One region of the Microbispora sp. H10885 genome, then DNA from elsewhere that is predicted to be linked to it. Evidence: riboswitches for the same ligand, from Rfam matches in the RefSeq annotation. Region 1 holds a riboswitch; the other holds the start of a gene.

The links. A riboswitch is a leader RNA that binds a small molecule or an ion and turns the genes downstream of it on or off. The one in region 1 is predicted to bind glycine.
Region 2: linked by a shared signal. The riboswitch ahead of gcvT (glycine cleavage system aminomethyltransferase GcvT) and the one ahead of gcvP (aminomethyl-transferring glycine dehydrogenase) in region 1 are both predicted to bind glycine.

What each region holds. Positions count from the first base shown of each region.
Region 1 is NZ_JABBWY010000010.1:326,339-333,517, reverse strand. It holds gene HHX37_RS27025 (TetR/AcrR family transcriptional regulator C-terminal domain-containing protein) at 1-90, shown strand, start outside; gene HHX37_RS27020 (DUF5999 family protein) at 387-587, shown strand; gene HHX37_RS27015 (alpha/beta family hydrolase) at 584-1,210, opposite strand; gene HHX37_RS27010 (hypothetical protein) at 1,304-1,711, shown strand; gene HHX37_RS27005 (hypothetical protein) at 1,756-2,292, opposite strand; gene gcvP (aminomethyl-transferring glycine dehydrogenase) at 2,384-5,209, opposite strand; glycine riboswitch at 5,390-5,482, opposite strand; gene HHX37_RS26995 (MerR family transcriptional regulator) at 5,528-6,145, opposite strand; gene HHX37_RS26990 (bifunctional nuclease family protein) at 6,301-6,771, opposite strand; gene HHX37_RS26985 (MerR family transcriptional regulator) at 6,870-7,179, opposite strand, start outside.
Region 2 is NZ_JABBWY010000012.1:195,625-202,803, reverse strand. It holds gene HHX37_RS29535 (DNRLRE domain-containing protein) at 1-13, opposite strand, end outside; gene HHX37_RS29530 (AfsR/SARP family transcriptional regulator) at 333-1,121, shown strand; gene HHX37_RS29525 (AfsR/SARP family transcriptional regulator) at 1,773-2,549, shown strand; glycine riboswitch at 2,670-2,767, shown strand; gene gcvT (glycine cleavage system aminomethyltransferase GcvT) at 2,907-3,998, shown strand; gene gcvH (glycine cleavage system protein GcvH) at 3,995-4,384, shown strand; gene HHX37_RS29510 (L-serine ammonia-lyase) at 4,419-5,792, shown strand; gene HHX37_RS29505 (hypothetical protein) at 5,874-7,179, shown strand, end outside.

The DNA of each region.
Region 1 (7,179 bases):
CGCGACGCGCGCACCGCCGAGGGCGAGCGCGACTTCGAGCACGGCCTCGACGCGCTGATCAGCGGTCTCGGCGTCCGGCACGGGAGCTGACACCGGAGCTGTGGCCTCCCGGTTACCCGATGGTCGGCGTGTCGAGGTTGGAGCGTTATCTCGAATGGGGCATTCTTGTGTACTAGGTCACATCAGTGTGTGTGAGGCCGCTCGGGGGGTGTGGTCGGGTCCCCAGCCCGACCGGCGGAAATGCCCCGAACGGACTATGTCATGCGGATGGGGCCGAACCGCAGACTGGAGTAGTCCGATGTGTCGTACGTCATACGGCGCGGCGGACGCCCGGCGGAACATCACGAACGTAAGACGAACGATAAAGAACACGGGGAGCCCCGGCGATGTGCCCTCATGAACCGGCCTGTCCCACCGCGGACGCGAAGGACCGAGAAGCCGCCCGAACGGTGGCCTGCCACCCCGAGCAGGGCTGGAGCCTGCTCTGCAACGGCGTCGTGCTGTTCGAGGACACCGGCGAGCTGTTGCCGGACGGTGGCGTCATCGCTCCGCACCGCCCCACCGACATGGCCATCAGCGCGGCCTAGGCCTCCTGCTCCTCCTGCTCCAGCAGCCACGGCAGCAGCCACCGCGCCACCTCCTCGCCCACCCGGGCGGGGTTCTTCCTGAACTCGTGCCCCTCCCCCGGGAGGACCACGAGACGTGCGGCGTCCTTCTCGTCCGGCACGCCGAACGGATCCCGATCCCCGCTGACCACGAGCACGGGGGTCCCGGCCTGCCGCAGCTCGTCCGCCCGCGACCGATCAGGTTTCCCCGGCGGGTGCAGCGGGAATGCGAGCGCCACCACCGCCCCGGCTCCCGCCTCGTGTGCCGTACGGCAGGCGACCCGTGCGCCGTTGCTCCGTCCGCCCTGGACGAGCGGCAGGCCCGGGTGACGGGCTCGCAGCGCGGCGACGACGGCCAGCCACGCCTCGTCCTGTTTCACGGCCGATCCCGGCGCCCGGGCGCCGCGCAGCCGGAACGGCTGGACCACCCGTGCGACCGTCACCCCCGCCGGCAGCACGGCGTCCCGTACGGCGAGCAGGTCGGGGGCGTCCACCCCGCCGCCGGACCCGTGCGTGAGCACCAGCAGCAGCCGGGCGCCGGGGGCCTCCTCCACCTCGGCCAGCGCGGGGCCGTGCGGGGTCTCGATCTCCAGCGCGACTCCCATGCCGGTGACCGTATCGGCTCCGTCCCCGGCAGGAGGTGCGGACCCTCCGTTCGGAGGATGGCAGGGCTCGCGAGTATGGGCCAGAATGTCATGGTGCCGGAGATCGCATCGCAACCGCCTGCCGCCGGGCAGGGCTACAGGCCGCCGCCGCAGGCGGGGACGCAGACGACCCGGGAGGACCTGCGCGCCGTCATCGCGGCCCGCCGGGACCTCGGCCCGGAGTACGAGGACGCGCTCGTCGACTCGTTCCTCGACAAGCTCGACGTGGAGATCGCCGCGCGGGTGCGGAACGAGGTCGCCGCGCACATCGGGCACCAGCCGCTTCCCGGGAGGCGCCCGAAGGACAGCGCGGTGGGCGTGGCCCTGGGCTCGCTCGGCATCGGCATCCCGCTGACCGGGATCGCCGCGGGCACCTCAGGCGGGCCGGGGCTCCTGCTCGCCTGGGGCGGGATCGTCGCCGTCAACCTGGCGTACGCGCTGAGCCGCCGCACCCAACGCTGACCGACGGGGGCCGACCGGCGGACCACCGGCCGTTCGGTCCCCGATCAGGCCTCGACGCTCTCCATGACCGGGCGGACGTCCCGGCCGAGGCGCAGCCGCACCTGCTCGGCGAGCGCCCGGTCGGGGTGGTCGAGGCCATAGCGCCACACGGTCCCGGCGTCGGCGTCGCGCCCCCGCAGGGGCAGCGTCCGGGCCAGCAGCTCGATCGCCAGCGCGCCGGTCTCGGCGTCCGGGCCCTCCCCGCGGCCCTCCTCCACCGCGCCGGCGAACTGGGCGCACGCCATCTCCAGGTGCGCGATGCCGAGCAGCACGCGCAGGCGCGCCCGGTCGGCCACGGCGGGCACCGACAGCGCCTCCAGCAGCACGTCCGCCGCCCGTTCCGGCTCTCCCTCGGCGAGCAGCCGCTCCGCCATGTGCTCCACGACGGCCGACAGGCCCGCCGCGGCCTCGGCGCGGTCGGGCGCCTCCTCGTCCGCGGCGACTTCCGCGAAGATCGACGCCGCGGCGTCGAGGTCGCCCGTCTCGGAGAGTCGGTGCGCCTGGTCGAGCCGGTCGGGCCGCCCGGGGTCGATGGCCGTCATGAGGTGGCCTCGCAGAGGTCGCAGGGACAGGAGCGTGCATCCGCGATCTTAACGAGCCCGGCCTCCGGGCGGGGCCGACATGCGCAACCGGTCAGTCCTCGTACGCCTCCATGGGCGGGCAGGAGCAGACGAGGTTGCGGTCGCCGTACGCCTGGTCGATGCGGCGCACCGGCGGCCAGTACTTGTCGTCGCGCAGGCCGGGCACCGGGTAGGCGGCGACGGCCCGCGAGTAGGGGTGGGCCCACTCGTCGGCGGTGAGGCACTCGGCCGTGTGCGGCGCGTTGCGCAGCGGGTTGTCGGCCTTGTCGTACTCGCCCGATGCCACCTTGGCGATCTCGTCCCGGATGGCGATCATCGCGTCGGCGAAGCGGTCGAGTTCGGCCAGGTCCTCGCTCTCGGTCGGCTCGATCATGAGGGTCCCGGCGACGGGGAACGACATCGTGGGCGCGTGGAAGCCGTAGTCGATCAGCCGCTTGGCCACGTCGTCCACCGTGACGCCGGTCTCCTTGGTGATCTGGCGCAGGTCGACGATGCACTCGTGCGCGACCAGGCCGTCCCGGCCGGTGTAGAGGACCGGGTAGTGCGGCGCGAGGCGCCGGGCCAGGTAGTTGGCCGACAGGATCGCCTGCTCGGTGGCCTGCCGGAGGCCGTCGCCGCCCATCATGCGGACGTACGCCCAGGAGATCGGCAGGATGCCCGCCGAGCCGTACGGCGCGGCCGACACGTGCGCGGGCAGGTGCTCCGCGAGGTGGGCCTTGACCGCGACCGGGCCGACACCGGGCCCGCCGCCGCCGTGCGGGATGCAGAAGGTCTTGTGCAGGTTCAGGTGCGAGACGTCCGCGCCGAACTCCCCCAGCCGGGCCAGGCCGACCAGCGCGTTGAGGTTGGCCCCGTCCACGTAGACCTGCCCGCCGGCCTCGTGGACCCGCTCGCAGATCTCGACGATCGTCTCCTCGTACACGCCGTGGGTGGACGGGTACGTCACCATGATCGCGGCGAGCGCGTCGCGGTGCTTCTCGATCTTCGCGGCGAGGTCGCCCAGGTCGACGTTGCCGCTCTCGTCGCAGGCCACCACGACCACCCGCATGCCGGCCATGACGGCGCTGGCGGCGTTGGTGCCGTGGGCGGACGACGGGATGAGGCAGACGTCGCGGCCGTCCTCGCCCCGGGAGCGGTGGTAGGACCTGATCGCCAGCAGCCCGGCGAACTCGCCCTGCGACCCGGCGTTCGGCTGGATCGACACCCGGTCGTAGCCGGTGACCTCGGCCAGCCAGTCCTCCAGCGTCGCGATCAGCTCGGCGTACCCCTCGGCCTGCTCCGCCGGCGCGAACGGGTGGATCGCGGCGAACTCCGGCCAGGTGACCGGCTCCATCTCGGTGGTCGCGTTGAGCTTCATCGTGCAGGAGCCCAGCGGGATCATCGAGCGGTCGAGCGCGACGTCCTTGTCCTGCAGCCGCCGCAGGTAACGGAGCATGGCCGTCTCGGACCGGTGGGAGTGGAAGACCGGGTGGGTGAGGAAGCCGGAGGTCCGCTGCAGGTCCGCGGGGATCGCGTCGGAGGTCGCCCGGTCGAGGTCCTCGACCACGATCCCCGGCACGCCGAAGGCCTCCCAGACGGCCCGCAGGTGGCCGACGACGGTCTTCTCGTCGCAGGCCACGCCGACGTGGTCGGCGTCCGCCAGGCGGAGGTTGACGCCCCGCTCGGCGGCGGCGGCCACGACGTGCTCCGCCCGGCCCGGCACGCGGGCGAGCACGGTGTCGAAGAATTCGTCGTGGACGATCTCCACGCCCCCCTCGCGCAGCCCGGCGGCGAGGACGGCCGCGTGGCGGTGCGCCCGCTGGGCGATCCGCCGGAGGCCGTCGGGGCCGTGGTAGACGGCGTACATCGAGGCCATGACCGCGAGCAGGACCTGCGCGGTGCAGATGTTGCTGGTGGCCTTCTCCCGCCGGATGTGCTGCTCGCGGGTCTGCAGGGCCAGCCGGTAGGCCGTACGGCCGTCGGCGTCCACCGAGACGCCGACCAGGCGGCCGGGCATCTGCCGCTGCAGGCCCTCACGGACCGCCATGTACGCCGCGTGGGGGCCGCCGTAGCCCAGCGGGACGCCGAAGCGCTGGGAGGAGCCGACGGCGATGTCGGCGCCCTGCTCGCCGGGGGGCTCCAGCAGGGTCAGCGCCAGCAGGTCGGCCGACGCGACGAGCAGCGCGCCGGCGGCGTGCGCCCGCTCGGCCAGCGCCCGGAAGGACGCCACGCGGCCGCTCGCGCCCGGATACTGGACGAGGACCCCGAAGCACTCGGGCAGGTCGCCCGCGAGGTCCGACTCCACCAGCGTGATGCCGAGCGGCTCGGCGCGGGTCGCCAGCACGGCCTTGGTCTGCGGCAGCGCGTCCGCGTCGACCACGAAGACGTCCGCCTTGACCTTGCTCGCGCGCCGGGCCAGCGTCATCGCCTCGGCCGCGGCGGTCGCCTCGTCCAGCAGGGACGCGCCGGCGACGTCGAGGCCGGTGAGGTCCGACACGACCGTCTGGAAGTTCAGCAGGGCCTCCAGCCGCCCCTGCGAGATCTCCGGCTGGTACGGCGTGTACGCGGTGTACCAGCCCGGGTTCTCCAGCACGTTGCGGAGGACGACCCCCGGAGTGATCGTGTCGTGGTACCCCAGGCCGATCATCGGGGTCAGCACCCGGTTGCGGGCCGCGAGCGCGCGGAGTTCGGCCAGCGCCTCGGCCTCCCCCGCCGCCTCCGGCAGGTTCAGCGGGCCCCGCGTGCGGATCGCCTCGGGAACGGCCACGGCGAGCAGGTCGGCCGTCGACTCGTAGCCGACGACCTCCAGCATGCGGGCACGGCCGGCGTCCGAAGGACCGATGTGACGGGTCGCGAAGGGCGGGGCGGAAAGATCCTGAAGCGTCGAGCGGTCGGTCATGACAGGGGCCTCCTGGGCGGGTCGAGACCTGCGGCGGCCGCCTCGCGCCCGTGGGCGCGACCGGCCGTGATGCGGTCTCCCCCTCTGTCATCGGACCTGAGAGCTTCACCGGGCCGCCCGGCCCGGCTTTCCCCTTCGGTGAGGCGCCGCCTGGCGGGCGGGCCTGCTTTTCAGAGTCGCCTCGTCCGTGCGGTACGGATGCCTGAGAGTTTCCGGGGAGGTTTGCTCCTTCGGCGCCCCTGCAACTTCAGGGGTCTCTCCCGCACGAGGTCGTCGGCCGTGTCCATTCTACCCGGTTACTTCCTCTGTACCCGTTTCTCAGCCGATCTTACGGGCCTTCCTGCGGCGGGCCAGCTCGTCGGCCGGATGATCCCCCTCCGCATCCGGAGCGGACTCCGCGCGCTCACCGGGCAGTTCCGCCAGGGACCCCTCCACCTCGCGCCAGACCCGCCCGAGCGCGATGCCGAACACGCCCTGGCCGCCCTGCAGCAGGTCGATCACCTCGTCGGCGCTGGTGCACTCGTAGACGCTCACGCCATCGCTCATCAGGGTGATCTGGGCCAGGTCGTTGACGCCCCGGTCGCGCAGGTGCCGTACGGCGGTGCGGATCTGCTGGAGCGAGACCCCCGTGTCGAGGAGACGTTTGACGACCTTCAGGACGAGGATGTCGCGGAAGCTGTAGAGTCGCTGCGACCCGGACCCCTGAGCTGCTCTTATGGTCGGGAGCACCAGTTCGGTCCGGGCCCAGTAGTCGAGCTGCCGGTAGGTGATCCCGGCCGCCGCGCACGCCGTCGGGCCACGGTAACCGATGTTCTCGGGCAGCGCCGTCGGCTGCTCGTCGAACAGCAGGCCTTGTTCGCCGGCGCGCTCGCGCGCCTCCCGCCGAACCGGGTCGTGCTGGCCGGCCGACCTACCCTCGCCGCTGCTGACCGCCACTGCGGACCTCCGGCTTTCTCTCATCCCACGGTCTGATCTGGGGGTTCGTGAATTACAACCGTGGTTTCCCTTGCACCGTAGGACCGGGGCCATCGTCAGTCAACGACCCCGTCCGGCGCGTCGTGAAGCGTAATTTCCCGAAATGGTGCGGCACGTCAGCCCGCTCGCCCGAAGTCTTCCGGTGTGATTTTGTCCAGGAACTCGCGGAACTTCTCCACTTCGTCTTCCTGGTCGTCGGGCATGCTCACGCCCGCCTCCTGGATCACGTCCTCACTCGCGTAGATCGTCGCCCCCGTGCGCAACGCCAGCGCGATCGAGTCCGAAGGGCGGGCGCTCACCTCCACGCCGTTCGAGAACACCAGGTCGGCGAAGAAGATCCCATCGCGGAGCGCGACGATGTTGACGGTGCGCAACCGCACCCCCAACGCCTCAAGCACATCGCGGAACAAGTCGTGGGTGAGCGGCCTCGGCGGGGGTTCCTCCGCCTGGGCCAGCGCGATGGCGGTCGCCTCGGTCATGCCTATCCAGATCGGCAGGTACCGATCACCGCTCGCCTCCTTCAGGAGCACGATCGGCTGGTTTGTGGGCATCTCAACGCGAACCCCCACGACCTCCATCTGCAACACGGGCGGCTCCGTCTCAAGCGTCGCGGCATATCACCAGGCATTCAACGTAACACCCACCAGGGAGCGGATGTGCCGGTCACCGCCCCATCAGCACCCCATTACCGTCCCAGAACGCCGCGAACACTGCCACGCAGCAACGCATTGTGCAGTTCCTGGAGAAGACCGGACATCTCGCGAGCGGTCTCGTCGGCCTCCGCGATCGCCCCCGGCGCCTTCCGGCGCAGCACGGGCGCCACCGCCTGCTCGATCAGGCCGGTCTCCCGCTCCACCAGCGCCCGCACCGCCCTGAGGTGCCGCGCTCGCAGGCCGAACCGCGACAGGGCCCCCACGCTGCGCGCGATCTCCAGCGCCTCGCCGTCGTAGCGGCGCGCGACCGCCGCGACCAGGCCGAAGCTCTCCATCTCGGCC
Region 2 (7,179 bases), on a different contig from region 1:
TTCGTCGCTTCACCTGCCGATTCCGAGCGGTGACAGCGAGCATCTGCCGAAGAGGGGGGATCATATCGACGCTCCACAGGCCGGGGGCATACGCGCCAGACGCTACGGATCATCGACATACAACCAACACATTTTCGACCTACGTCACCTATCCCGCCTCCGTGACAGCCGTGGGCGGGGCCAGGGCTCACCGGCACCGTGCACGAAACGACATCAAGTGTGCAGAAAAAGACAAGACACTTATGTCCGTTCCTTGCATGCTGATTTCAGCGGACGCCGGGGAAGCCGTCGAAGCGAAAACCGCTCACTAGCCGCCATGCGCGAGGGGGACCGTGCTGTACGCGCTGCTTGGACCGTTCCTGGCCTTCGACGTCCAGGGCGAGGTCATCGCGGAGCTCACGCCGAGGCAGCGGCAGCTCCTGGCGTTGCTCCTGCTCAACGTGAACATCGTCATGCATCGTGACAGGCTGATCGACCTGCTGTGGAACGGCCGTCCGCCCGACTCCGCCCGCCGCAATCTCACCACCTACATCGCGCGCCTGCGCCGCCTGCTCTCCCCTCGCGAACCGGCGAACTCCGCGCTGCGGACGGTCGGCAGTGGCTATGTCCTTTCCGCACCCTCGGACTCTGTGGATGTCGACAAGTTCAATTACCTGACAATGCACGGAAGAACGGCCCGGGACAATCGCGATTACCACGATGCGGCCGAACTGCTGGGCGACGCCCTGCGGTTGTGGCGGGGCGACGCCCTGCTCGATCTCAGGCGCGTCGACGCACTCGCGGTGTGGGCCGATCGGCTCGACGAGGACCGGCGCACCGTCACCGAGGACCTGTTCGACGTACGGCTGGCGGCCGGGCAGCACCACGAGGTCGTCAGCGCCCTGGCCCAGTGGGCGTCGACGCACCCGCTGCGTGAACGCCCTCACCAGCAGCTCATGCTCGCCCTGCACAGATCCGGTCGCACTCATGAGGCGTCCATGGCCTACCAGCGCCTTCACCGGACTCTCATCGACCAGATGGGCGCCGGGCCCGCTCCCGGCACGCGGACCCTCCACCAGCGCATCCTGGCCGGCGACCCGGAGATCGGCCGGGCCCTCGCCTACGCGCCCACAGCCGGGTGAAGCACCGCGCGTCCGTCCCCGGTCCAGCCGCCGAGGAAATGGAACAGCTTGACCGGTGTGAGCGCAGTGACCCCGGCCCTCGGCGGCAGGTCGAGGGCGACACCGAGCGCGCGCAGACACGAGGTGCGACAGGAACGCGCCCGCGGCCAGTGAGTACAGGCTCCACAGAACGACGCGCACGCGGGAGTCGCCGGCCGTATCGGCGTCGGCGTCCTCCTCCCGCGTAACCACCACCCAGATCAACCACGCCTGCGCCGCGAGGTCGCCGCGAGCACGAGCGCGACGGTGACGGGAGGTCCGGGAGGGCGACCTCGTGGGACCGGGTGGCCAGGCGTTCGTCCGGCCCCGGCAATCATCGCCCGGTGGGGATCCCACTTGCTGCCTTTTTGCACCGCCTCATGGCGAATCCCGGTGATGTAACCGATTTCATAACATGCACGTGCATGTTCGCTGGGCATTCATGACTTTACGGAACGCAATGCCGAGTGGCCGACAACACATCTACGGGCGGCCGGAAAACGCGTAATTTTGACGAATGAAGGCGGGGAGAGATATCGTCAAACGCCGATCAAAGCCGCCGTCGTCGGCGCGTTCACGCTGCCTTGCGCGAGGGGAACCGTGTTATACGCCGTGCTCGGACCGTTTTCGGCCATGAACGACCGAGGAGACGCCATCGCCGGCCTCGCCGCGAGACATCGGCAGCTCCTGGCGCTGCTCGTCCTTAATGCGAATATCGCGCTGCACCGGGACCAGCTCACCGCACTACTGTGGAATGGCCGTCCCACTATTTCGGCGCCGCGCAATCTTACCACCTACGTCGCCCAGGTGCGGCGGCGGCTCTCCCCTCGCGACCCCGGCCTTTCTCCGGTCCGTACGGTGAAGGGCGGATACCTTCTTTCCGTCCGGCCGGGGTCCGTGGACGTTGCAGAATTCAACCAATGGGTGGCGCAGGGCAGAATCGCTCGCGAGAATGGCGATTACCACAATGCGGCGCGGTTGTTCGAGAACGCGCTGAGCCTGTGGCGGGGCGACGCCCTCCTCGATGTGCGGCAGATCGACGGGCTCCGCGTGTGGGCCGAACGGCTCGACGAGGATCGGCGGGCGGTGACCGAGGACCTCTTCGACGTACGGCTGGCGCTCGGGCACCACCGCGAGATCGTCGGCGGCCTGGCCCAGTGGGCGACCCGGCACCCGCTGCGCGAACGCCCCCACCGGCAGCTCATGCTGGCCCTGCACCGCTCGGGCCGGACCCACGACGCCTTCGCCTCCTACCAGCGGCTGCGCCGCACCCTGGTCGACCGCCTCGGCACCGAGCCGTCCCCCGACACCCAGGCCCTCCACCAGCGGATCCTCACCGGCGACGCCTTGAGCGCCTTTCCCGCCCGTGGCCGCACGACCCCCAGGGGCATTACCCCGAGCGCGAACTAGTCACCTGTTCTATCGACAGCCCGGCGCTGATGGTGTGGACGGATGTCGTGGGTGCGGCAAAGCGGGCGACCCGGCAGGTTACGGGGACGGCGGCGAACCACTAGGCTGGCAGCGCACCGATCATCCCGTGCGGGAGAGCGTCCTGGCAGCCGGTCAGGGCCCCTGAAGGAGCAAGCCCTCCCCGCGAACCTCTCAAGGCAAAGGACCGCGCGGGCCAGGTGACCTCTGGAAAGAAGGCCGCGAGGCCTCGCCGAAGGTGAAAGTCCGGCAAAGATCGGACGAAGCTCTCAGGCGCCGATGACAGAGGGGGAGGATGCCCGATAGTTCAGTGCAGCATCCGTCCTTTCCGAGGTCCGCATGTCCCGATCCACCCCGCTCCGCGGGGTACACGAACGCCTTGGCGCGACCCTGACCGATTTCGCCGGCTGGCAGATGCCGTTGCGGTACGGCAGCGAGTCGGCCGAGCACAACGCGGTGCGCACGGCCGCGGGCCTGTTCGACCTCTCCCACATGGGGGAGATCTTCGTCACCGGCCCGCAGGCGGGCGAGGCGCTCGACCACGCCCTGGTGGGCCACCTCAGCATCCTCGCTCCCGGCCGCGCCCGCTACACGATGATCGTGGACGAGGACGGCGGCATCCTCGACGACCTCATCGTCTACCGCCTCGACGAGGACCGGTACATGGTCGTCGCCAACGCCTCCAACTACGCCGTCGTGGCGCGTGAAGTGACCGCCCGGTCCGAGGGGTACGACGCGCGGGTGACGGACCGGTCCGACGAGTACGCGCTGGTGGCCGTGCAGGGGCCGCGTGCCGCCGAGATCCTGCGCGGGCTGACCGACGCGGACGTCGACGGCCTGAAGTACTACGCCATCCTCCCCGGTGTCGTCGCCGGCGCGCCCGCCCTGATCGCGCGGACGGGCTACACCGGCGAGGACGGCTTCGAGCTGTTCGTCCTCAACGAGCACGCCGTACCCCTGTGGGACGCGCTCGGCGAGGCGGGCCGTGACCTCGGGCTCGTTCCCGCGGGGCTGTCGGCCCGCGACACGCTGCGCCTGGAGGCCGGCATGCCGCTGTACGGCAACGAGCTGACCTCCTCGGCCACCCCGTTCGACGCCGGCCTCGGGCGGGTCGTCCGCTTCGACAAGCCGGGCGACTTCGTGGGCCGGTCCGCCCTGGAACGGGCCGCGCAGAACGGCTCCACTCGGCGGCTGGTCGGGCTGGTGGCCCGCGGCCGCCGGGTGCCCCGCCACGGCTACCCCGTCACCCGGGAGGGCGCCGTCGTCGGCGAGGTGACCAGCGGCGCGCCGTCGCAGGCCCTCGGCAAGCCGATCGCCATGGCGTACGTCACCGAGGACGCCCTCCGCGAGGGCGGCCTGGCGGTCGACATCCGGGGCAGCCATGAACCGGTCGACGTCGTCGATCTGCCTTTCTACAGGAGGAGCAAGTGAGCAGCATTCCCGAGGAGCTGAGCTACACCAAGGAGCACGAGTGGGTGGCCGGGATCGACGACGGCCTCACCGTGACGGTGGGCATCACGGAGTACGCCGCCGAGCAGCTCGGCGACGTGGTGTTCGTGCAGGTGCCGGAGGCGGGCACGACGGTGGCGGCCGGTGACGCGGTCGGCGAGGTCGAGTCGACCAAGTCGGTGAGCGACATCTTCGCCCCGGTCGGCGGCGAGATCGTCGAGATCAACTCCGCCGTCGTGGACGACCCCTCCCTGCTCAACACCGACCCGTACGGCGACGGCTGGCTGTTCCGGGTGCGCGTGGAGGGGGAGCCGGAGGACCTGCTGTCCGCGGCGGAGTACGGCACCCTCACCTCCGGCGAGTCCTGACGGTCCCGGCCGCGCACGGGAAGGGCGACGATCAATGGCGATCAGCGTCTTCGACCTGTTCAAGGTGGGGATCGGGCCGTCCAGCTCGCACACGGGCGGCCCCATGGCCGCGGCGCACAGGTTCGCCCGCGGGCTGCACGAGGACGGACTGCTGGAGAAGGTCACCCGGGTCGAGGCCGTCCTGTACGGCTCGCTCGGCCTGACCGGCAAGGGTCACGGCAGCGACAAGGCGGTCCTGCTCGGCCTGTCCGGCGACAAGCCCGAGCTGGTCGACATCGACACCGTCGACGAACGGCTGGCCGCGATGCGGGCGAGCGGCACGGTGACGCTGCACGGCCTCCGGGAGATCCCGTTCGTCGTCGGCGAGCACCTCGTCTTCGAGCGCAAGGTGTCGCTCCCCCACCATCCGAACGGCATGCGGTTCACGGCGTACGCCGACGAGGCCGTGCTGCGCGAGAAGGTGTACTACTCGGTCGGCGGCGGCTTCGTGGTGGACGAGAACGCCACCGGCGCCGACCGGATCAAGCCCGACGACACGGTGCTGCCGTACCCCTTCACGACCGGGCGGGAACTGCTCGCGCACTGCGCGGAGACCGGCCTGTCGATCTCCGGGCTGATGATGGAGAACGAGCGGGCCTTCGGCCGTACGCCGGAGGAGATCCGGGCCCGCCTGCTGCACCTGTGGGCCGTCATGGCCGAGTGCGTGCGGCGCGGGACCACCCGCGAGGGCGTCCTGCCGGGCGGGCTCAAGGTGCGGCGCCGGGCGCACCAGCTCCACCGCAAGCTCCAGGGCGAGGCCGACGGCGCCGACCCGCTGCGGGCGATGGACTGGATCACGCTGTTCGCGCTGGCCGTGAACGAGGAGAACGCGGCGGGCGGCCGGGTCGTCACCGCTCCCACCAACGGCGCCGCCGGGATCATCCCGGCCGTCCTCTCCTACTACACGCGGTTCCTTCCCGGCGCCGGAGATGACGGCGTCGTCCGGTTCCTGCTCACCGCGGGCGCTATCGGCGTGCTGTTCAAGGAGAACGCCTCCATCTCCGGCGCGGAGGTCGGCTGCCAGGGCGAGGTCGGCTCCGCCTGCTCGATGGCCGCGGCGGGCCTCACCGAGGCCCTCGGCGGCACCCCCGAGCAGGTGGAGAACGCGGCGGAGATCGGCATCGAGCACAACCTCGGCCTGACGTGCGACCCCATCGGCGGCCTGGTCCAGATCCCGTGCATCGAGCGCAACGCCGTCGCCTCGATCAAGGCCGTGACCGCCGCGCGCATCGCGCTGCGCGGGGACGGCCGGCACTTCGTGCCGCTCGACAAGGCCATCAAGACGATGCGTGACACGGGCAGGGACATGCTCGACAAGTACAAGGAGACCTCGCGCGGCGGCCTCGCCGTGAACGTCATCGAGTGCTGATCCCCCTTCGCGGGCGCGGACGGCACGCCGGCGGACGCCCAATAAGGTGGTGATCTCGCCGACGAGGAGGAGGGCCGTCACGTGAGGTGGCGCGAGGCGCTGCGCCCGCATCGGGCGTTCCTGGTCCTGCTGGCGGCGGGCGCCGCCCTGCGCGCGCTCGCCGTGCTCGGCTACCGGCCCGCGCTGTGGTTCTGGGCCGACTCGTTCGCCTACCTCAGCTCCGCCCTCGACCTGCGGCCCCTGCCGTCCCGGCCGTCCGGCTACTCGCTGTTCCTGTGGGCGCTCAGCCCCCTGCACAGCGTCACCGCGGTGGTGGTCGTCCAGCACCTGCTCGGCCTCGGCATGGCGGTCTGCGTCTACGCCCTGCTGCGCCGCCGTACGCGGCTGCCGGGCTGGGGGGCGGCGCTGGCCGCCGCGCCGGTGCTGCTCGACGTCCACCAGATCCAGCTCGAACACCTGGTCATGGCCGACCTGCTGTTCACCGCCCTGGTCGTGGCCGCCGTGACCATCCTGCTGTGGCGGCCCCGGCCGGGCGGATGGCTCGTCGTCGTGGCGCTGCTGCTGCTCGGGCTGGCGACGGTCACCCGGACCCTCGGGCTGCCGCTGATCGCGCTCGCGCTGCTCCCGGCGCTGTTCGCCCGGCGCTGGCGGACCGCGCTCGCCGGGCTCGCGGCCGCCTCGGCCGTCCTCGGCGGGTACGCCGTCTGGTTCCACGACGCCCACGGGTCGTACGGGATGGGCGGCAGCAGCACCTGGCTGTGGTCGCGCACGATGACCTTCGCCGACTGCGCGGTGATGAAGCCGCCGCCGGACCTCGCGGTGCTGTGCCCGTCGGGGCCCCGGCTCGCCGCGCCCGCCTACATCTGGGACGCCCGCTCCCCCATCCAGCGGGTCAAGAAGGACCGGGAGCGGCTGGCGGGCGAGTTCGCCTCGCTGGCGATCCGCAGCCAGCCGCTCGACTTCCTGGCGACCGGCCCGCACGACGCCCTGTGGGCGTTCGAGTGGGACCGCAGGCCGTACCCCTCCCCGGGGCCGCAGAGCGCGTACGTCTTTCCCGCCTCGGTGAAGCCGTTCACCTCCAAGGTGGCCTCCGGCGGCCGTACGGCGGCCGAGCTCACCACCGCCTACCAGGGCGCCTCGGGCGGCACGCGGGTGGCCGAGCCGTTCGCGGGATGGCTGCGCGCCTACCAGGAGCAGGGCTTCCTGCGCGGGCCGCTGCTGGCGGTGGTGCTGCTGGCCGGGCTCGCCGGGGTGCTCGCGCGGCGGTGGGCCGCGCTGCTGCCGTGGACCGCCGCGATGGTCCTGCTCCTGCTGCCGCCCCTGATCGCCGCCTTCGACCACCGTTACGTGGTGCCCGTCGTGCCGCTCGCCTGCCTGGCCGCCGGGC